3 regions of the Tsukamurella tyrosinosolvens genome follow, and region 2 is predicted to be linked to each of the others. Evidence: predicted binding sites of a transcription regulator. Region 2 holds the regulator's gene; each other region holds the start of a gene.

What was found. Region 2 encodes LexA, which represses DNA repair genes until DNA is damaged. Its sites were predicted from a motif close to CGAACANNTGTTCG; they were not measured.
Positions count from the first base shown of each region.
Region 1: BLW32_RS22315 (error-prone DNA polymerase) is a predicted target of LexA. The motif match lies at 2,024-2,037, and genes of this name have one in related genera.
Region 3: BLW32_RS16540 (HNH endonuclease signature motif containing protein) is a predicted target of LexA. The motif match lies at 2,667-2,680, and genes of this name have one in related genera.

Region 1 is NZ_FNSA01000003.1:4,107,851-4,114,916, forward strand. Features, by position in the region: gene BLW32_RS22315 (error-prone DNA polymerase) at 1-2,010, opposite strand, end outside; gene BLW32_RS22320 (MarR family winged helix-turn-helix transcriptional regulator) at 2,202-2,663, opposite strand; gene BLW32_RS22325 (amidohydrolase family protein) at 2,756-3,664, shown strand; gene BLW32_RS22330 (serpin family protein) at 3,688-4,959, shown strand; gene BLW32_RS22335 (hypothetical protein) at 5,050-6,333, shown strand; gene BLW32_RS22340 (DNA polymerase Y family protein) at 6,348-7,066, opposite strand, start outside.
Region 2 is NZ_FNSA01000003.1:1,952,736-1,959,801, reverse strand. Features, by position in the region: gene hrpA (ATP-dependent RNA helicase HrpA) at 1-725, shown strand, start outside; gene nrdR (transcriptional regulator NrdR) at 747-1,220, opposite strand; gene BLW32_RS26705 (LysM peptidoglycan-binding domain-containing protein) at 1,435-2,067, opposite strand; gene lexA (transcriptional repressor LexA) at 2,323-3,033, shown strand; gene BLW32_RS10875 (DMT family transporter) at 3,017-3,946, opposite strand; gene BLW32_RS10870 (LysR family transcriptional regulator) at 4,026-4,880, shown strand; gene BLW32_RS10865 (acyl-CoA dehydrogenase family protein) at 4,877-6,025, opposite strand; gene BLW32_RS10860 (acyl-CoA dehydrogenase family protein) at 6,026-7,066, opposite strand, start outside.
Region 3 is NZ_FNSA01000003.1:2,930,554-2,937,619, forward strand. Features, by position in the region: gene BLW32_RS28190 (DUF2510 domain-containing protein) at 66-452, shown strand; gene BLW32_RS16540 (HNH endonuclease signature motif containing protein) at 471-2,606, opposite strand; gene BLW32_RS16545 (antitoxin) at 2,947-3,207, shown strand; gene nhaA (Na+/H+ antiporter NhaA) at 3,324-5,180, shown strand; gene gcvP (aminomethyl-transferring glycine dehydrogenase) at 5,226-7,066, opposite strand, start outside.

The sequences.
Region 1 (7,066 bases), 2.2 Mb from region 2:
GACCTCCACCACCAGGTCGTAGAAGTTCCGCGGTTTCAGGCGCGGCAGCGTGGCCATCTGCGCGCGCGACTCCACCTGGAAGACGCCCACGGAGTCGGCGCGACAGAGCATCTCGTAGACGTTGGCGTCGGCGAGGTCGAGCTGCGCGAAGTCCACGTCGATGCCCTTGTGCTCGGCGAGGAGGTCCTTCGCGTAGTGCAGCGCGCTGAGCATCCCGAGGCCCAGCAGATCGAACTTCACCAGGCCCGCGGCCGCGCAGTCGTCCTTGTCCCACTGCAGCACGCTGCGGTCCTCCATGCGGGCCCACTCGGTGGGGCAGACGTCGGCGATCGGACGGTCGCAGATCACCATGCCGCCCGAGTGGATCCCCAGATGCCGCGGCAGGTCCGCGATCTGCGTCGCCAGCTCGACCACCCGGCCCGGGATCCCCTCGGGCACCGGATCGTTCCGCCACCCCCAGCTGGAGACCTGTTTGCTCCAGGCGTCCTGCTGCCCCTGCGAGTAGCCGAGCGCCCGCGCCGTGTCACGGACCGCGGACCGGCCGCGGTAGGTGATGACGTTGGCGACCTGCGCGGCGTACTCGCGGCCGTACTTCCGGTAGACGAACTGGATCGCCTCCTCCCGGCGATCCGACTCGATGTCGACGTCGATGTCGGGCGGGCCGTCGCGCTCGGGGGCGAGGAAGCGCTCGAAGAGCAGCTGGTTGCGCACCGGGTCCACCGCCGTGATGCCCAGCGCGAAGCAGACGGCCGAGTTGGCGGCGCTGCCGCGGCCCTGGCACAGGATGTCGTTCTCGCGGCAGAAGGTGACGATGCTGTGCACGATGAGGAAGTAGCCCGGGAAGGTGAGCGTCTCGATCACGTTCAGCTCGTGCTCGATCTGCCGGTACGCCTGCGGGTTCCGCTCCGGCGGGCCGTACCGCTCCAGCGCCCCGCGCCGGGTCAGCTCGCGCAGCCAGGTGGCCTCCGTGTGGCCCGACGGGACGTCGAAGGGCGGCAGGTTCGGCGCGATCAGCTTGAGGCTGAAGGCGCACTCGGCGCCGAGCTCGGCGGCGGCCGCGATGGCGCCGGGATGTTCGGGTAGCAGCAGCGCCATCTCGTCGCCCGAGCGCAGGTGCGCGCCGCCCGCGGCGGGGAGCCAGCCGTCGAGTTCGTCGAGGCTGCGGCGGGCGCGGATCGCCGCGAGCGTGGACGCCAGGTGCCGCTGGCCGGGCCGGGCGAAGTGCGCCCCCGTGGTGGCGACGGTGCCCACCCCCATCCGCGCGGCCACGCCGGCGAGGAGATGGTTGCGCTCGTCGTCCTCGGGGACGCCGTGGACGGTGAGCTCCATGCTCACCCGCCCCTCCCCGAAGCGGTCGACGAGCTGCGCGAGGGCGGCGGCGGCACCGTCGGGCCCACCGGCGGCGAGGCCGCGCCGGACCGCGCCCTTGCGGCAGCCGGTGAGGATGTGCCAGTGTCCGCCGGACCATTCGGCGAGGCGGTCCGGGTGGAAACGCAGCAGCCCCTTCTCCCCCGCCTCCATGTGCGCCTCGGCCATCGCGCGCGAGAGGCGGCGGTACCCCTCCTGGCCGCGGGCGAGCACGAGCAGGTGATCGCCCGACGGGTCCTCGGCGCCGGTGCGCATCGCGTCGTGCTCCAGGGACAGCTCCGCCCCGAAGACCGTGGGAACGCCCAGCTCCAGCGCGGCCTCGGCGAACCGGACCACCCCGTAGAAGCCGTTGTGGTCGGTGACCGCGAGGGCCTTCAGGCCGAGCGCGTGGGCCTGCTCGACCATCTCCTCCGGCAGCGCGGCGCCGTCGAGGAAGCTGAACGCGGTGTGCGCGTGCAGCTCCGCATAGGGCACGCGGGAGACCCCGGGACCGCCGCCGGACGGCACGTAGGGCTCGCGCTTGCGGGACCACGCCGGCGAATCGCCACCGTCGCCCGGCGGCTCCTCCGCCCGGCGCACCGGGGCCCGCCCGGAGAGCACCCGCTCCATCTCCGACCAGCTCGGCCCGTTGCTCCATCCCACACCCAGCATTCTACGCTTATATGTTCGATGAATGTTCGACACTCGAACGCTTCACATGCGCCGGACGCTGCCGACACCCGCGAGCGCTGCCACGAACCGGCAGCGTGGACGGAATCCGGCAGCGCGCTGCCGGAACTCACCCGGGCAGCGGGCGATGCCGCGAACACTGTGGCCGCCGCGGCCTGACGGGCTCAGGCCTCGTCGGCGAGACCCGGGGTGACCTTGGAGAGAGCGGCGCGCAGCGCGGTGACGTCGCGCGCCGTGAGGTGGTCGAAGACCAGGCGGCGAACCTCCGCGACGTGCCCGCGGGCGGCACCGTCGAGCGCGGCGAAGCCCTCGTCGGTGAGCTCGGCGTAGGCCGAGCGCCCCTCCGCGCGCCGCACCAGCCAGCCGCGCTCGCCGAGCTTGCGCAGCACGTGCGACAGGCGCGAGGGCGACGAGTTGGCGGCCTCGGCGAGTGCCGACAGGCCGAGCGTGCGGTCGGGCGCCTGCGAGAGCTGCGCGAGCACCATGAACTCGTAGTGGGTGATGCCCGCGTCGGCGCGCAGCTGCGTGTCCAGCTTCGAGGGCAGCCGCATCGCGACGTGGATGAGGGGCAGCCAGGCCGCCATCTCCTCGTCGGACAGCCACCGGGTGTTCCCCGTGTCCACCATCGCCACACCCCCGAACATCACGTCGGGACCCGAGTTTACCGGCTCCGCATTTCGGTGAACGGCGCCTCACCGACGTGGGTACATTGACCGGTATGAGCAGTCCGAGCACCACGCCGGGACCGACCTCCGACGCGGAGATCCCCGTCTACCTGGAGTCCCTCGGCATCCCCGGCCTCGCCGACATCCACGTGCACTTCCTGCCCGAGCCGATGCTGGTCAAGGTGTGGGACTTCTTCGACCGCGCGAGCGCCGAGTACGGCCGCGAGTGGCCCATCCGGTACCGGTTCGACGAGGACACCCGGCTGGAGCTGATCCGCGGCATGGGCGTGACGGCGATCCCCGCGCTCACCTACCCGCACAAGCCCGGGATGGCGGTGTGGCTCAACGAGTGGTGCGCCGAGTTCGCGCGCCGCGTGCCCGACGGCATCCACTGCGCCACGCTCTACCCCGAGCCCGGCGTGGGCGAGTACGTCGCGCAGGCCGTCGCCGACGGTGCGCGGTTGTTCAAGATGCACGTCCAGGTGGGCGTCTTCGCGCCCGACGACCCGCTGCTGGATCCCGCCTGGGAGGTGCTGGCCGCGGCGAGGATCCCGGTGGTGATCCACGCCGGCTCCGGCCCCGTCGAGGGCCCGTACACCGGCCCCGACCGCGTCGGCGAGGTGCTGCGCCGGCACCCCGAGCTGACACTCGTCATCGCGCACCTCGGCATGCCGGAGTACGACCGGTTCGCCGACCTCGCCGAGCGCTTCCCCCACGTGTACCTCGACACCACCATGGCCGCGACCGACTTCACCGAGCGGACCGCCCCGATGCCGCCCGGATACGTCGAGCGGCTCGGCGCGCTCGCCGACAAGGTGGTGTTGGGCAGCGACTTCCCCAACATCCCGTACGAGTACGCGCACCAGCTCTTCGGGCTGGCGCGGCTCGGCCTCGGCGACGAATGGATGCGCAAGGTGCTGTGGCACAACGGCCGCGCCCTGCTGGAGCGCGCGGGCGCCTGAGCACGGGCCGTACGATGGCCCTCATGCAGATCCGGCGCGCCGCGGTGGCGCTGTTCGTCGCGGGGACCCTCGCGGCGTGCGGCGGCGCACCGTCGGCGCCCGAGACCCTGTCGCTCGAGCGGTCCAAGACCGCCTTCGAGCAGGTGGGGATCGACGAGACCCGCGACGACGTGACCGCGCTGGTCTCCACCGCCACCCGCGTCGGCGCGCGGCTCGCGGCGGGCGACCCGCGCGCGGCGAGCACCGCCGTCTCCCCCTGGTCGGTCCTGAGCCTGCTGGGCATGCTCCGAGCCGGGGCGCAGGGCGAGACCGCCGCGCAGCTCGACGGTGCCGGGCTCGGCGCCGCGAAGAACCTCCCGCGGGCGATGGCGGCTCTCACCGGCCAGGCCGCGCAGTGGGCGGGCGATCCGGGCACCGTCCCCACGGGCACACCGCCCGCGTCGCCGCTGTTCCAGTCGCAGGTCGCGCTCCTGACGGCCAAGCAGCCCGAGGACCGGCGCGTCCGGTCCCCGTACCTGGACGCGCTCGCCGCGAGTTACGACACCGGCGTCTACCCGGTGGACTTCGGCCTCGGCGTGGGCGAGCCGCTGGGCGAGTGGGTGGCCGTGAACACCGGCAGCAGCCTCACCGCGGCGCCGCTGCGCACCGACGCCGACACGCGCCTCGCCGCCGCGACGACCGCGTACCTCGCGGCCGCGTGGCGCTTCCCGTTCGACGCCGCCCGGACGCGGCCCGCGCCGTTCACCGCCGCCGACGGCGCCGTTCTCGACCCGCTCACCATGCGCGGCACGGTGCCCGCGCGGGTGGCCGCGGGCGAGGGCTTCACGGCGTTGCAGCTCGACTACGGCACCACGCTCGCACTGCAGATCGTGCTACCCACCCCCGGGACGCCGCTCGCCGACGCGGCGAGCGAGGGCCGGTTCACCGCGGCGCGGATCGCGCTGGCGGGGGCACCGTCGACGCCGCACGAGGTGAGCCTGCCGAAGTGGCGCACCAGCACCTGGACCGGGCTCGCCGATCCGCTCCGGGACGCGGGCCTGACGGCGCTGTTCGCGGGCCCCGGCCTCGACGGCGTGGCCCCGGGATCGCCGTCGCTGGCCGACGCCCGCGCGGCGGCCGTGCTCACCGTCGGAGAGAAGGGCACCGCCACCGACACCGCGACCGCGGCGCCGACCCCGGAGCCCGCGCCGGGCCCCGCGCCCTTCGTGGTGGATCGGGCCTTCGCGTACTCGGTGGTCGACACGGCGACAGGGATGCCCCTGATGATGGGGACGGTCAACCGGCCGGGCGCATAGCCCGCACACCACCTGTTGGTATTGCAAATCCACATTCCTTCCAGCGGTTATCTTTTCACCAAAGTCTCGACTTCACGTTAAGGTTGAGGCATGACCATGAAGCTGACCCGCCCGCTCCGCGCGGCGGCCCGTTCGGCGTGGGCCCTCACGGGCACCGCGCTGCTCGCCGTGCTGATCGCGCTCGTCGCGGGCGGCGCCACCTTCCTCATCGCCGCGGGGACGACTCCGCCCGCGCCGGCCCAGGAGCGGGAGAACGCCGAGAACACGCGCGTCGCCCTCAAAGCCGCCGACGAGTCGCGCGCGCTCTTCGGCCTACTGTCCAACGCCGTGGTCTCCGCCGGGAACGGCCTGAACACCTCGGCCGGCTCGGTCCCGCAGATCTTCGACAGCGTCGACACCGCCAAAACCGGTGCCGAACAGCTGGTCTCGGGCCTCGACGAGGCGTCCTCGCTCTCCGCCGCGCTGGGCCAGGTGAACCGGGCGACCGCCACGCTCACCGGCGCCCTCGAGCGCACGCAGGGACTGCAGCAGGTGGCGGCGGGCACCCGCGCGGCGCTCGTGGCACTGCGCGGACGGCTGATCGAGCACCCGTCGCCCGGATCGGCCGAGGCCGTCGCGCAGCTCGACCGCGCGCTCGCCGGCTCGAAGGGCGTGGGCGCGCTCGACGACGTGGCCGGGATGCGGAGCACGCTCTCGACCATGACGAGCAGCCTGAGCAGCGCGTCCGCCAACGCCGACGCCTCGCTCACCTCCGCCCGCAGCGCCGCCCGGCAACTGCGCGACGGGCTGACCAAGCTGGCCTCGGCGCGCAAGGACGTCAACGCCTCCGTCACCAACCTGACCACCGGTGTGGGACAGCTGAAGACGGCGCTCGGCGCCATCGACGGCCAGCTCGCCCTCACGCAGACCCGGCTGCGGTCCGTGACCAGCGCGCCCGCCCCGGCGCCGGACCCCGGCATCGCGCGGCCACTCGCCTGGGCGCTCGTCGTGGGCGGCGCGGCGGGCACCGTCACCTACCTGGCCGCACTCGCGGTCGCCCATCGTCTGCGCCGCCGGGAGGCGGTCGCCGTGGAGGCGGCGGAGGCCGTCGAAGCCGCGACCGCGGACCTGGCCGAGTCCGATGAGGCCGCCACCGAGGCCACCCCCGCCGAGGAGGTTCCCGCCGCGGGGCACCACCGGGTTCTGCCGCCGGCCGACGAGGCCGCGGGGGACGCCCTCGCGGAGCCCGCCGCGGAGGAGGCACCCGAGGATTCCGAGGGCACGGCGCTCACGCCCGGGAAGCGGGCGAAGCACCGGCGCAACCGGTTCCGGCCCGCCCCGGCGCCGGACACCAACCCGTACCTCTCGGTGGCCTTCTCGGGCAGCGCGGGCTGAGCCGGTCGGCTCCTCTACTCGTACACGCCCTCCACCTCCCAGCCCCCGGCGTACTGCAGTAGCAGGGCCCGGCCGTCGTCGCGGCCCGGCGCGGGCTCGAGCAGCACCTGGGCGCGGGCCCGGGGCTCGGTGGCACCGTCGGCGGCCCACCACCGCTCGTCGACCAGCCACGGCCCCGCCCACCAGCGCAGCGACCAGTCGCGCGAGCCCCACACCAGGTGCGTGGGCTCACCCGTGAAGGCGCCGCGCTCGGTGACCCGCACGGCGGCGCCCGCGGCATCGGTCATCGTGACCGCGGCGCCCGTGACCAGAACCGACGGTGCCGGCTCCGGCATCCGCCCGGGCCACGGCGCGGCCGGATCGCGCTCCGGGACCACCTCGTCGCCCAGCGGCACCCAGGTGACCCGCTCGGCCGGGCCGCGACCGCCGCTGCGCACCCCCATCCGCACCGCCTCGCCGCCGAGCAGGCCCTGCACCCGGACCAGGGCGCGGCGGAACCGGGCGGCACCGTCGGCCTCGTCGCCCCACATGCCCGCCTGCAGCGCGCCGGCGTCGACCACCTCGACGGGTTCGAGCCGCAGCAGGGAGATCGGGGCGCCCGGGCCGCCGTCCCCGTCCCGCTTCGCGGACCGGCCGCCGGTGAGCCAGCCGTCGATCTGCCAGCGCACGCGGTCGGCCGTGCCGTCCGGGGTGAGCGGCTCGGCGCAGCGCCAGATGCGGCTGTGCCGTTCGC
Region 2 (7,066 bases):
TCGCCGCGGAGCCGGAGCAGGCCGCGCTGATGGGTGCCGGACTCGATGTGCTCCTCGCGAACGCCCTGCCCGCGGCGCACAAGTCGGTGCTGCAGTCCGTCGGGCAGCGGGAGCGCCTCGCGCTGTCGCAGAGCCCGTACGCCACGCCCATGGATCTCGTGGCCGACTGTCGCCGACGCGCCATCACGGACCTTCGTGCCCGCGCGGGCCTCGCGTGGACGCCGGACGAGTTCGCGGCCCTGACGGCCACGGTGCGAGCGGGCCTGGGCGAGGCGGTCCAGCAGAACTTCGCGGACGTCGCGGCGGCCGTGGCGACGGCCACCGAGGTCCGGGGTGCGATCGCCTCCGCTCCGCCGGCACTGCGTGACGCGGCGGAGGACATCGCCGAACAGCTCGATGCGCTCCTGTTCCCCGGGTTCGTCGCGGCGACCCCGGACACGCACCTGCAGCACCTCCCGCGGTACACCGCAGGCGCCGCCGCACGCTGGGCCGCGCTGCCCGCGTCGATCGACCGTGACGACCGCGGCATGGCGACGCTCGACCGCGTGTACGGCGCGCTCACGGCGAAGTTGGACGCCCTGCCGGAACACCGCCGGGACGCCGCGCTGGACCAGGTGCACTGGCTCATCGAGGAGCTCCGGGTGAGCCTGTTCGCCCAGTCGCTCGGCACCGCAGGATCGGTGTCCGAGAAGAAAGTGCTCGCCGCCATCGCGGCCCTGAGCTGAGCCCCGCGCGCGAACGGACGGCTACGCCGCGTCGGTCGGATCCGCTGCGGCGGCGCGGGTGCGGAGGTCGCGGATCGCGGCCTCGAAATCCTCGATGGACGAGAACCCCTGGTAGACGGAGGCGAACCGCAGGTAGGCCACTTCGTCGAGGTCGCGGAGCGGTCCCAGGATGGCGAGGCCGACCTCGTTCGCCGGCACCTCGGCGACGCCCATGGCGCGGATCGTCTCCTCGACCTGCTGGGCGAGCTTGTGCAGGTCGTCCTCGGCCACGTCGCGCCCCTGGCACGCACGACGCACGCCCTTGACGACCTTCTCGCGGCTGAAGGGCTCGGTGACGCCGTTGCGCTTGACGACGGCCATGACCGCGCTCTCCACGGTGGTGAAGCGGCGGCCGCACTCGTTGCAGGAGCGACGCCGGCGGATGCCCTGCCCGTCGTCGAAGACACGCGAATCGACCACACGGGTGTCCTCGTTCTTGCAGAACGGGCAATACATCGGTCCACCTCCCACGCGGCTGCGCTCGGACGTCCGGCGGGGCAACTGCAGCACGGTGGCCCCTGCCACCGTCGTGCTCCGCGATCTCGTCTTCGAGAATACTCGGCGCGGGAACGGCACCACGTTGTCGAGGTGGGCCGAGCGCCCGCCCTGCCGGGAATCCACTATCGCCATACGGGTGGTCATCTGCGTCTCCTTCGCTCGTGGGTGGCGGTCAGTACCGCGGCGTGATGAGGGTCTGGCCGGCGCGCACGCGACCGTCCTGCAAGCCGTTGATCTCCGCGATCTCCGCGACGACGGCGGCCTGAGCGCGATCGGGCGCGATCTCGCGGGCGATCTGTTCCAGGCTCTGCCCGCTGCGCACCGTGACGATCGACGTCAGGGCCGGCTGCGCCGCGGTCGGCGCCGGCTCGGCGGGCGCGGCGCCGCCGAAGAGCACCAGCAGGCCGGCGAAGACGCCGACCGCGAACAGCACGCACGCCGCGAGCGAGGGGCCGGGGGTGCGGCGGGCGCAACCGTCGGTGCGCGAGTAGCCGCGGGGTGCGCGCCGCGCCGCGGAACGCACGCCCGGGCGTTCGACGGTGCGCCGGGCGGACCCGCGCGCGCCGGTCACCCGGACCTCCGTGGGCTCCGTTCGAATCAGGCCCTCGTCGAGGCCGTTCGACGGGGTGATCGATTCCGGAGCCGACTCCCGGGAGCGGCTGCGGGCGAGACGCGGCGAGACCCCGCGCGCCCGGGTGGCACCGCGCCGGTCGGCCGCGGCGGAGCCGTGGCGCACCAGCGCCTGCTCCTCGGCGCCGGCCTCCTGCGCTGCGGTGATGACGTCTCGATCGATGATCGCGGTCATGGTCTCTCCTGATGTCGTAGCGGGTCCTTCTCGCTCACCTACAGGTCTATCGGAGGGGACTGACAAGTTTTTCCATCCAGCCCCACCAGTCACACCGAAGTGCGTGCAAGTGTTCGAGAGAACTTCTGTTCGATTTCTACCACACCCCTCGGTCGAGCGGAAGACACGCGGGGAAATTTCTCGAACAGATGTTTGTCAGGGCGTTCGAGCTGCATTACAGTGGAGTCGGAACCGAACGGGCGTGAGGAGCGACACATGACAGATGAACGACAGGTCCAGCACCGGGACAAGCGCTTCCGCGACGCACAGGGCAACGTCTCCGAGGATCACCTGACCCGGCGTCAGAAGCAGGTCCTGGAGGTCATCCGCCGGTCGGTCCGCGACCGCGGATATCCGCCGAGCATCCGCGAGATCGGTGACGAGGTGGGCCTGACCTCCACATCGTCGGTCGCACATCAGCTGCGCACGCTGGAGCGCCTGGGCTTCCTCCACCGCGACCCGAACCGCCCCCGTGCGGTGAACGTCCAGGGCGCCGAGGAGCGCACCGCTCAGGTGATCCAGAAGGTCATGGAGGACGAGGATCGGATGCCCGAGCCCGCCTTCGTGCCGGTCCTCGGGCGCATCGCCGCGGGCGGCCCCATCCTCGCGGAGGAGGCGGTGGAGGAGATCTTCCCGCTCCCCCGCGAGCTCGTGGGCGAGGGCTCGTTGTTCCTGCTCAAGGTGGTGGGCGAGTCGATGACCGACGCCGCCATCTGCGACGGGGACTGGGTCGTCGTGCGGCAGCAGTCCGTCGCCGAGAACGGCGACATCGTGGCGGCGATGCTCGACGGCGAGGCCACGGTGAAGACCTTCCGCCGGACCGGCCGTGACGTCTGGCTGATGCCGCACAACCCGGCCTTCGATCCCATCCACGGCAACGACGCGGTGATCCTCGGCAAGGTGGTCACCGTCATGCGTCGGATCTGACCGCACCCGCCTCACGCCGCGCCGGCTCGTCGACCGCAGGGTCGGGGGCCGGCGCTCGTCGTCCGCCACGGGAGGCGATCGCGCACGCCGCGCCGCCGAGGGCCAGGCCGGCGATCACTCCCGGGTGCACCGGTTCGCCCAGCATGAGGAAGGCGAACAGGGCGGACACCGAGGGGATCACCGCGAACAGCATCGCGGCCCCGCTCGCCCCCGCGATCCCGATCACCCGCAGGTACAGCGTGGTCGCCGTCATCGAGCTGAGCAGCACCATGAGCACGAGCACGATGGCGCCGCGCACGGGATCGGAGACCGTCGCTCCGAACAGCGCGACCAGGACGCCCGCCGGCACCGCCGCGACGGTCATCCCCACCGCGTTCCCCGCAAGGGGGTCCACCTCGCGGCAGAACCGCTGTTGGTACACCCCACCCAGGGCGATGCCCGTGAGCCCCAGGAGCGTGAAGCCGATGCCCGCACCGGCGTGGGCCAGCGCCGGCACCGTCGACCAGCACGCGGTCACCACCGCCGCCAGCCCCAGCACGGCGGCGAGCGCCCGCCGCGGTGTGAGGGCCTCACGGAGTGCGATCCGCGCGACCACCGTGGTCACCGCCGGATTCACGCCGATGATGAGCGCGGCGACGCCCGCCGGCACGCCGGCCTGCAGGCCCAGGTAGCACCCGAGGAACTGCGTCGCCTGCGTCAGGATCCCGACCACGATCGCGTGGCCCAGATCCGCCCCGCGGGGCAGTCGCCGGCCGGTCGCCCGGACGACGCCGAGCATGAGCACGCCGGAGACGGCGAACCGCAGGAACAGCAGCAGGAACGGGCTCATCGCCGCGATCCCGAGGGCGCCGAGCGGATACCCGAAGGCGTACAGCACCACGACGGAGAGCGCGAGCATCGGCGGAATTCTCATGACTCGATCGTCGAACGCACAGGTACGTCACGTCCAACAATGATTGACGATCACGATCGATCGTGCGTATCGTTCATTCATGGCCGAGCCGATCCTGGACATCGTCCCGCTCCGTAGCGTGGTCGCGATCGCGCGCTGCGGCGGCGTCCACCGCGCCGCCGAAGCGCTCCACCTCACCCAGTCGACCGTCAGCGCGCACCTGCGCCGGCTCGAGAAGTCCACGGGCGGCACGATCGTCGAGAAGGCGGGCCGCGGAATCCGGTTCACCGACCACGGCAACCGCCTCCTCGGGCACGCGCAGACCATCCTCGACGCCCACGACACCGCGGTGCACGCCCTCGCCTCCCCCACCACCCGCACGCTCTCCGTGGCCGCCACCGAGCACGGCGCCGACCGCCTCATCCCCGAGCTCAGCCGGGGCTTCGGGACGCTCCCGGGCGGCTGGTCGGCCCAGTTCCGGTTCGACCGCAGCGCGCAGATCGCCGGGGCCGTGGAGCGCGGGCTCGCCGACGTCGCAGTCTTCCTCGCCCCGCTCGACCACCCGGACGCGGTCGGCCCCATTGCGTTGCACTGGTATGCAACTCGGGAGTGGCGGCGCCCGGACGACGCCGTTCCGGTCCTCCTCTTCGACGACCCCTGCGTCCTGCGCGCTCCCGCCGCGGACGCGCTCGCGCGCAACGGGATCGACTACGTGGTCGCGGCCGAGGCGGCGAACCTCGCGGGCCTGTACTCCGCGGCCCGCAGCGGGCTCGGCGTCACGCTGCTCCCCGCGATCGACGCGACCGACGGCCTCGTCGCCGTGGACACGATGCCCGCCATGCCACCCATCGCACTCGCGGTCAGCGTCGGAGCGCGCGTCCCCGAGCCCGTCCGCGCGGCCGTCCGCCGTGCCGCCGCGTCACTGACCCGCGACGACCAGGCGGAACGCGCCTAGTCCGCGGTCACCTCCGCGTACCGGTGCAGGTGATCGGTGGCGGAACCGAACTCGGTCTCGATCGCAGTGAGCCGCTTGAAGCAGTGGCCGATCGCCAACTCCTCCGTCATGCCCATGCCACCGTGCAGCTGGACCGCGTTCTGCCCGACGAACCGGGCCGCCCGCGCGATGGTGATCTTCGCGGCCGAGACCGCACGACGCCGGACGTACGGTTCCGCGTCGAGATTGAGCACCGCGAGGTAGCTCGCCGCCACTGACTGTTCGAGCTCGAGCGACATGTCCACCATGCGGTGCTGCAGCGCCTGGAAGGAGCCGATCGGTACGCCGAACTGCTTGCGCTGCTTCGCGTACTCGACGGTCTCGGCGACGACGCGGCGCATGATCCCGACCGCCTCGCAGCAGACGGCGGCGGCACCGTCGTCGAGGGCGCGGTCGATCACCTCCCAGGCCCGCCCCTCCGTCCCGAGCAATGCGCGCGCGGGCACGCGGACGTCGGCGAGCTCCAAATCGCCCGTGTGATGGTCGTCGATCGTCCGGAAGTACCGCGCGTCGATGCCGGCGGGCGGAGCCTGTGGGTCGAACTCCAGGAGGAAGAGCGAGAGCCCGTCGCGGTCGAGGCGGTCGCCGGCCGTGCGGGCGGCGACGATCAGGTGGGTCGCGAGCGGCAGGTCGGCGACGACGATCTTCGCGCCGGACAGCACGTAGTCGTCACCGTCGCGCGCGGCCGTCGCGCCGACGTCCCACGGCTCGCGGCCGGACCCGGGCTCGGTGAGCGCGAAGGCGATCCGGGCCCCGCCCGCGGCGATCGCCGACAGCACCGCGTCGGCGGCCGGGCCGCCCGCGCCGCGCAGGAGGGCCGTGCCCACGACGGCGGTGCCGACATAGGGCTCGACGACGAGCGCGCCGCCGAGCTCCTCGGCGATCACCATCATCTCCTCCGGGCCGCCGCCCAGCCCGCCGACGGACTCGGGCAGGGTCGCGGCGAGGATGCCCAGCTCGGAGGCGAAGGCCTCCCACACGGCGGGTTGCCAGCCGGCTTCCGAGCGGGCCGCGCTGCGCGACTCCACCAGCGGGTACCGGCCCGCGAGGTAGGACCGCACGGCGTCGCGCAGCATCGTCTGTTCGTCGGTGAGTGTGAAGTCCATCTACAGCCCCAATGCCGCTTTCGCCAGGATGTTCCGTTGGATCTCGTTGGAGCCCGCGTAGATCGAGCCCGCACGATCGTTGAAGTAGCGCAGCGGCGCGACGGCCTGCCACAGGTCGCCGCTGTGCGCGCCGTCGGCGGGCGGGAGGTACTCCACCACCGGGCCGCCGGGCCGTGTGACGTGCGGCTGATAGACGCGGCCGCGCGGGCCGGCGCTCTTGTGGATGAACTCGGTCACCGCCTGACTCAGTTCCGTGCCCAGGATCTTGAGCATCGACGCCGCGGTGCCCGGGTTCCCGCCCGCCGAGAGCACGGCGAGCGAGCGGTGCTCGAGGATCTCCAGCACGTCGACGCGGGCGCGCAGTTCGGCGAGGCCGAGTCGGAAGTCGTCGTCCTCGGACAGCGGCCGTCCGCCGCGGCCCGGCACCGTCGTGGCCTGCTCGGCGAGGAGGTCGAGCGAGACCTGCAACCACGGCGCGGAGGCGCCGCCGCCGCGCTCGAACTCGAGCAAGTACTTGGCGACGGTCCAGCCCTCGTCGATCTTCCCGAGCACGTTGGCCTTCGGCACCCGCACCTTGTCGAAGAAGACGACGTTCTGCACCTCCTCGCCGGAAGCCATGACGAGCGGCTGGATCTCGATGCCGGGCACCGTCATGTCGAGGAGGAGGAACGTGATGCCCTGCTGCTTGCGCTCCTGCTTGGAGGTGCGCACCAGGGCGAACATCCAGTTCGCCTCGCGGGCGTGGGTGGTCCAGATCTTCGATCCGGTGAGCACGAGGTCGTCGCCGTCGGACTCGGCGCGCATCGCCAGCGACGCGAGGTCGGATCCGGATTCGGGTTCGGAGTAGCCCTGGCAGAAGAAGACCGAGGCGTCGAGGATGCCCGGGAGGAAGAACTTCTTCTGCTCCTCGGTCCCGAACCGCACGATGGCGTGCGCCACCATCCGGATCCCCATGGGCGAGAGGAAGGGCGCACCGGCCAGCACCGATTCCCGGGCGAAGATGTAGTGCTGCGCGACCGTCCAGTCGCAGCCGCCCCACTC
Region 3 (7,066 bases), 980 kb from region 2:
TTCTCGCTACGATCCGCGCACCGTACGAACGGTGCGGTGACGGCATCCAACAGCGAGGTGTGCACATGACGAACACGACTCCGGGGTGGTACGACGACGGATCGGGGTCCCAGCGCTGGTGGGACGGGCAGCGCTGGACGGATCAGACGCAGCAGCCACCGCAGCAGCGCGGCCTGAGCGGCATGGTGAATCGGATCGAGGCCGAGGCGACCGCCGGTGCCCGTCCGAGGCCGGCGGCGAACGGCATGAGCTACGTGGTGCTCCAGGTGATCCTCAAGGAGAAGCTGTGGGGCACGGGATCGGGCAATCTCACCGAGCTCGAGAAGGCCATCAATCAGCAGGCCGCGCTCGGGTATCGCCTGCACACGATCACCACGGCATCGTCGGGCAGCAAGGGGCTCGGCGGCGGCGACCGGATCCAGGCGACCATGGTCTTCGAGAAGCTCACCTGACGCGGCGCGGTTTGCTGGTCAGAAGGGTGGCGGGTCGTCGAACGACGGTGCCGGGCTCGACGGTCGGGGCTCGCCGATGGCGGCGGCGAGGTGCTCCTCGATCGTGCTGATGGGAGTGTTCGCGCGGGCGAGCTCCGCCTCCATCGCGGCGACGTTGCGCTGTCGCAGGCGCTCGCGGCGCGCGTGTTCGCGCTGGAGGCGCGTGCGACCTCCCGGCAGTGGGGCCTGCGTGCGGCGGTTCGATTCTTCGGCGCTATCGGGCAGGGTCCAGCGCACGCGCTTCAGGTCGGGGAACAGTGCAAGGACTGTGCCACTCGGATCGACGATGTAGCGACGCCCGTACGGCGAGGTCCACAGGATCCGGCCGTCGGGCAGGCGCGCGTCGATCCAACCACCCGCGGACTTGAGCTGATGATGCGCCACGCACAGCGGCTGCAGCTGATCCGCCGAGGTAGCGCCACCCAGCTCCGGGTCGCGGTGGTCGTACTCGCGCCGATGGTCGACCTGCGCCCGCGTCGCGGGACGGGTGCAGTAGGGAAACACGCACCGCGGGAACACCAGCCGCAGGTACCGCCGCAGATCCGCCGACGGCCGATACCCGTGGCTCCCCCGCGCCGACACCACTGCACCGGAACCACCCGCATCGCGAGCGTCGACCTCGACGCCCACACCGATGTCCGGCGGCGCACCCTGTGAATCGGGGGCGTCATCGGGATCGTCATCGCGGCGCGGAGGGGGTGGTGACCCGTCCGGCGGCGGGCAGTCGGGCGGCAGATCGTCGGGCGGACATCCACCGAACCAGCCCCCGTCCCCCTCGCCCGGACCCGCATGACCTTCGAGCCGAACGACGACGTCCGCCCAGACGGCCGCGAAGTCCACTGTCCCGCGCGGGCCGTCGAATCCCGATGCGGGAACAGAGGTCCGCTCGCGCTCCATCGGTCCTGGTGGCAACTGTTCTGCGATCGCCGATTCACCGACCCGCTGGCCGAAGGGGCGAATCCTCGCGTCCTCGCGAGCAGCGAGCTCGCGCGCGTGGTCGCCGGTGATCGGACCGTGGCCGACCAGATACCCGAAGCCACCTCGCGCATCGCGTTCGACAGCGCCCGCGGGCACCGCTTCCGACTCAGTTGCAGTGTCGACATCAGGACCGGGCTCGGAAACAGGTCCGGAAGTCGGATCGTGCTCCGCCTCGGCACCAGTGACGAGCGCCGATCTCCTTTCGGAATCGCCTTCTGGCGCAGCCAGGTCGCGCTCGTTGATGACGACGTTGATCATCGTCACGAACCGGGTGATCACGCCGTCCGCGTCCGGTTCGCCGTGGAACCGCGCTTCGCGGTAGCGGCAGTCGGGCGTCTCGCATTGGCAGCCGAGGGTGCTGTATCCCCGGGTGAGCTGCACCCAGCCGTCGGCGCGGCGCTGCGCCGGCGTCCGTGGATCGGCGTCGCACACGGTGCCCGCGATGTGGTCGACCCGCGCCTCCACCTCGCGCACATCCTCTGCCGGCATGAGGGCGAACACCGCGGCCATGCCGTCCTGCTCGGGACGGAAGCTCACCCTCCGGTCCTCGATCGCCGCGCGGCGCCGCCGTTCGGCCGCCTCCGCATCGATCTGATCGACGATCAGGTCGGCAGCCTCCCGCAACGCGGGGAGTGAGAGTACTTCGTAGTCCATCGTCAGACGGTCGGCGAGAAGTTCGTCGAACCGGCGCACCTGCTCCCCGTCGAGCGCCCGGGACCGATGCAGCGCCGCCTCCCCCGCCTTGGGCGAGATCACGTTCTCCCCGATCAACGCGAACACCTTGGGCAACCGCTCCACGAGGCCGATCGCCGTCTCGATCGCGATCCGGGCGGCCGTCGACCCCAGCCGCAGCAGCGTCGAGACCTGCGCCTCCAACGCCACACCTGCCGCGGTGAGGCTCCGTCGGGCCTCCAGCGCCTCCGCGAAGTCGCCCGGCCTCGCCAGGTACTCCGCCTCGTCGTCGGCGTACATCACCCGATGCAGGGCGTACACGGCCGTCATCGTCCGGCAGTACGCGAGGCTCTCGCACCGACGTTGTTCGAACAACATCTCCGCGACCGCACGCTCCTGACCAACCGCACCGACGAGCCCTGAGGGAATCAATATCCCAGGTAAGTCCCTCAATCCGGCCGGCATTGTCATTCTTCGATTCTACGCCCGTTCGAACGCTCACGCCATACTTGTTCGAGCCTTACTCGAACGGATGTCCGGTCGGCAGTACCGCCGCTCAAGCTCGCCGCGCGCGCCGCCCCGGTGCCCGCCGCGGGCGGGCACCAAGCCGCACAGAGGTCTCCGAGCACGCCGGCACGCGAGCACGGTTTCGCCACATATGGGCCCCGTCGTCTGGAATCGGAGCGATCGAGACCTCGGCGGCACCCCCGATCTCGGATACGGTGAACGAGGAACACAGCCGCGGCTGTCGCGGTGAAGCAGAGGCGACGGCGGTCAGCGGACGAGTCCACCGGAAGGTTGCATCATGGCGCTTCTCGACAAGATCAAGGAACTGCTCGGCAAGAACCCCGACCAGGTCAACAAGGTGATCGACAAGGCGGGCACCGCGGCGAAGGGCAAGTTCGCCGGACACGAGGACAAGATCGACCAGGCCGTGAACAAGGTCAAGGACGTGACCGGCGGCGCCGGCACCACCCCACCGGCCGGCGGCCCCACCCCGCCCGCCGGCGGCGCAACCCCGCCCGCCGGTGGTGACTCCGCCCCCGGCACCCCGCCCCAGGGCTGACGCGGACCACCGCGACACCACCACCGACACGTGCCCACCTCGTGATCGAGGTGGGCACGTCCGTCTTCGACGACGGCGCCCGATCGTGATGCCGGATCCACCGTAGGGTGTTCGACATGTCCGCCACCGACGCGCCCGACCGCCGGCTGACCGCGTGGGCCGACGCCGCGATCGAGAAGCTGCGCAGCGAGTCCGGGAGCGCCCTCCTGCTGGTCGCGATCTCGCTGATCGCGCTCCTCTGGGCGAATTCGCCGTTCTCCGACGCCTACTTCCACCTGTGGGAGACGCCGATCAGCGTCGACATCGGCGACCTGCGGTTCGACATGAGCCTGCACCACTGGATCAACGACGGCCTGATGGTGATCTTCTTCTTCCTCATCGGGTTGGAGGTGCGGCAGGAGTTCGCGGTCGGGTCGCTGCGCGACCGCAGCAAGGCGATGGTGCCGCTCATCGCGGGCCTGGCCGGGGTGGTGCTGCCCGCGCTGATCTACCTGGCCGTCGCGGGCCGCGAAGCTCCCAGCGGGTGGGGCATCGTCGTGGGCACCGACACGGCATTCCTGCTCGGCATGCTCGCGATCCTGGGTCCGCGGATGTCGAACCAGCTCCGGGTGTTCCTGTTGACCCTCACGGTGGTCGACGACTTCCTCGCCGTCGCGATCATCGGCACCGTCTACACCGAGGACCTCGACTACGGCGCGCTGGCGATCGCTCTCCTCGGCCTGGTCATGCTGTGGCTGCTCGGACGGAGCGGGCAGTGGCGCAGCGGCCCGTACATCGTGCTGATCGTGGTCATCTGGGGCGCGACGATCACGTCGGGCGTGCACCCGTCGCTCGCCGGTATGGCCGCCGGCCTGCTGATTCCGTCGGCCGACCCGGACCGCGCGAACGTTGTGGAGGCCAAGCACCTGTTCCGCGATTACTGGCAGGCTCCCGCCGCGGGCGCGGCCCGGATCGTGACCAGCGGCGTGCGGCGGTCGATCTCGGTGAACGAGCGTATGCACGAGTCGCTGCGCGGCATGGTCTCGCTCGTGGTCGTGCCGATCTTCGCGCTCGCCAACGCCGGTATCGACCTGCGCGGTGACGGTCTCACTGATGCCCTGACCTCCCCGATCACCTGGGGCGTGGTCGCCGGCCTCGTGCTCGGGAAGTTCCTCGGCATCACGGCGGGCACCTGGCTCTCCGTGCGGCTCGGGCTCGGAAGACTGCCCGACGGGGTCGGACGCGGTAGCGTGCTCGGCGGTGCCGCCCTCTCCGGCATCGGTTTCACGATGGCGCTGCTCATCATCTCGCTGGCCCTCGACGACGAGCGGCAGGCGAAGGCCGCCACCGTCGGCGTGCTCATCGCGATGGTGCTCTCGCTCCTGCTGGGTTGGCTGGTGTTCCGGTTCGCGCGGGTCCGAATGGGCGAGACCAGCGCCGACCTGCCGATGACCCTGACGCCGGCCGTGCACGGCGGCGACCACGCGATCGGGGAACCGGACGCCCCCTACACCGTGGTCGAGTACCTCGACTTCGAGTGCCCGTTCTGCGCCCGCGCCACCGGTATGGGCCGGGACCTGCAGGAGCATTTCGGCGACGACATCCGCTACGTGGTGCGCCACCTGCCCCTCGAGGACGTGCATCCGCACGCGTTCCGCGCGGCGATCGCGGCCGAGGCGGCCGCTCAGCAGGGCGCTTTCTGGCACATGCACGACATGCTGTTCACGCACCAGGACCACCAGGAACCCGAGGACCTCCGACGGTACGCCGAGGAGATCGGCCTGGACCTGGCCCGGTACGACGCCGCCGTCGCCGACCCCGAACTCGCCGAGCTGATCCGGCGCCACGAGCGCAGCGCGCACGACAGCGGCGCCCGCGGCACTCCGACGTTCTTCCTCAACGGGATCCGGCACCGCGGCCCGCACGACGCCCGCACCCTGATCGCGGCCCTCGAATCGACGGAGCTGGCCTCCGCGTCCCGGCGGCGGTCCTGACCGCCGCCGGTCCGGATCGGCGAGCGCGGCGCGCCCGGCCGACCCCTACTCCGCGAAGGCCTCGATCGGCGGGCAGGAGCAGACCAGGTTGCGGTCGCCGTAGACGCCGTCGATGCGCCGGACGGACGGCCACACCTTCGGCCGAGCGCCGCCCGACGGCAGGCCCTGCGGGTACACCGCGACCTCGCGCGAGTACGGGTGATCCCACTCGGTGACCAGGCACTCCGCGGTGTGCGGGGCGCCACGCAGCGGGTTGTCCTCCACCGGCCACTCCCCCGACGCCACGCGGGCGATCTCCGCGCGGATGGCGATCATGGCGTCGCAGAACTCGTCGATCTCGCTGAGCGATTCGCTCTCCGTCGGCTCCACCATGAGCGTGCCCGCGACGGGGAAGCTCATCGTGGGCGCGTGGAAACCGTAGTCCGCCAGGCGCTTCGCGACGTCGTCGATGGAGACGCCGGTCTCCTTCGAGATGCCGCGCACGTCGAGGATGCACTCGTGCGCCACGCGGCCGTTCTCGCCCGTGTAGAGCACCGGGAAGGAGTCGTTCAGGCGCGCCGCGATGTAGTTCGCGGAGGCGATCGCGGTCAGCGTCGCGGTGCGCAGCCCCGAGGCGCCCATCATGCGGATGTACGCCCAGGTGATCGGGAGGATCGAGGCGCTGCCGAAGGGCGCCGCCGAGATCGTCGGGCCCGTGCCCAGCGAGGGCTCGAGCGGGTGCCCGGGCAGGAACGGCGCGAGGTGACTGCGGACGCCGATCGGGCCCACACCGGGGCCGCCGCCACCGTGCGGGATGCAGAAGGTCTTGTGCAGGTTCAGGTGCGAGACGTCGCCGCCGAACTTGCCGGGCCGGGCCAGCCCGACCAGGGCGTTCATGTTGGCACCGTCGACGTAGACCTGACCGCCGGCCTCGTGGACCGCGCCGCAGATCTCGCGCACCTCGTGCTCGTACACGCCGTGCGTGGACGGGTAGGTGATCATGATCGCCGCCAGCTCGTCGGCGTGCTTGGCGATCTTCTCCTTGAGGTCCGCCGTGTCCACGTCGCCGGACTCGCGCGATGCCACCACGACGACCCGCAGGCCCGCCATCACGGCCGACGCCGCATTCGTGCCGTGCGCCGACGAGGGGATCAGGCAGACGGTGCGGTGCGCGTCGCCGCGCGAAAGGTGGTAGTTGCGGATCGCGAGCAGGCCCGCGTACTCGCCCTGCGAGCCCGCGTTCGGCTGCAGCGAGACGTTGTCGTAGCCCGTGATCGCGACCAGCCACTCCTCCAGCTGGGTGATCAGCGCGCGAATCCCCTCGCTGTCCGCGGCGGGCGCGAACGGATGCAGCCGCGAGAACTCCGGCCAGGTGATGGACTCCATCTCGGCGGTCGCGTTGAGCTTCATGGTGCACGAGCCCAGCGGGATCATCGAGCGGTCCAGCGCGATGTCCTTGTCGGAGAGCTTGCGCAGGTAGCGCAGCATCGCCGTCTCGGTGCGGTAGGCGTGGAACGCCGGGTGCGTCAAGAACTCGGACGTGCGGTTCTCGATGTCCGACGGTGCCGCGTCGGTCCCGCTCGCCACCGACGCGCCGAACGCCTGCACGACCGCGGCGACGTCGGCCTCGGTGCTCGTCTCGTCGAACGCGACGGAGACGTGGTCGTCGTCGACGCGCCACAGGTTGTAGCCCGCGGCCTTGGCCGCGGCGAGGACGTCGTCGGCGCGGCCGGGCACGTTGACGAGCACGGTGTCGAAGAAGCGATCGTGCACCACGGCCGAGCCCAACGCGGCGGCGAACGCCGAAGCGCGGGTGTGCACCCGGCGGGCGATGGCGGTGAGCCCGTCCGGGCCGTGGTAGCTCGCGTACATGGCGGCGAGGACGGCCAGGAGCACCTGCGCGGTGC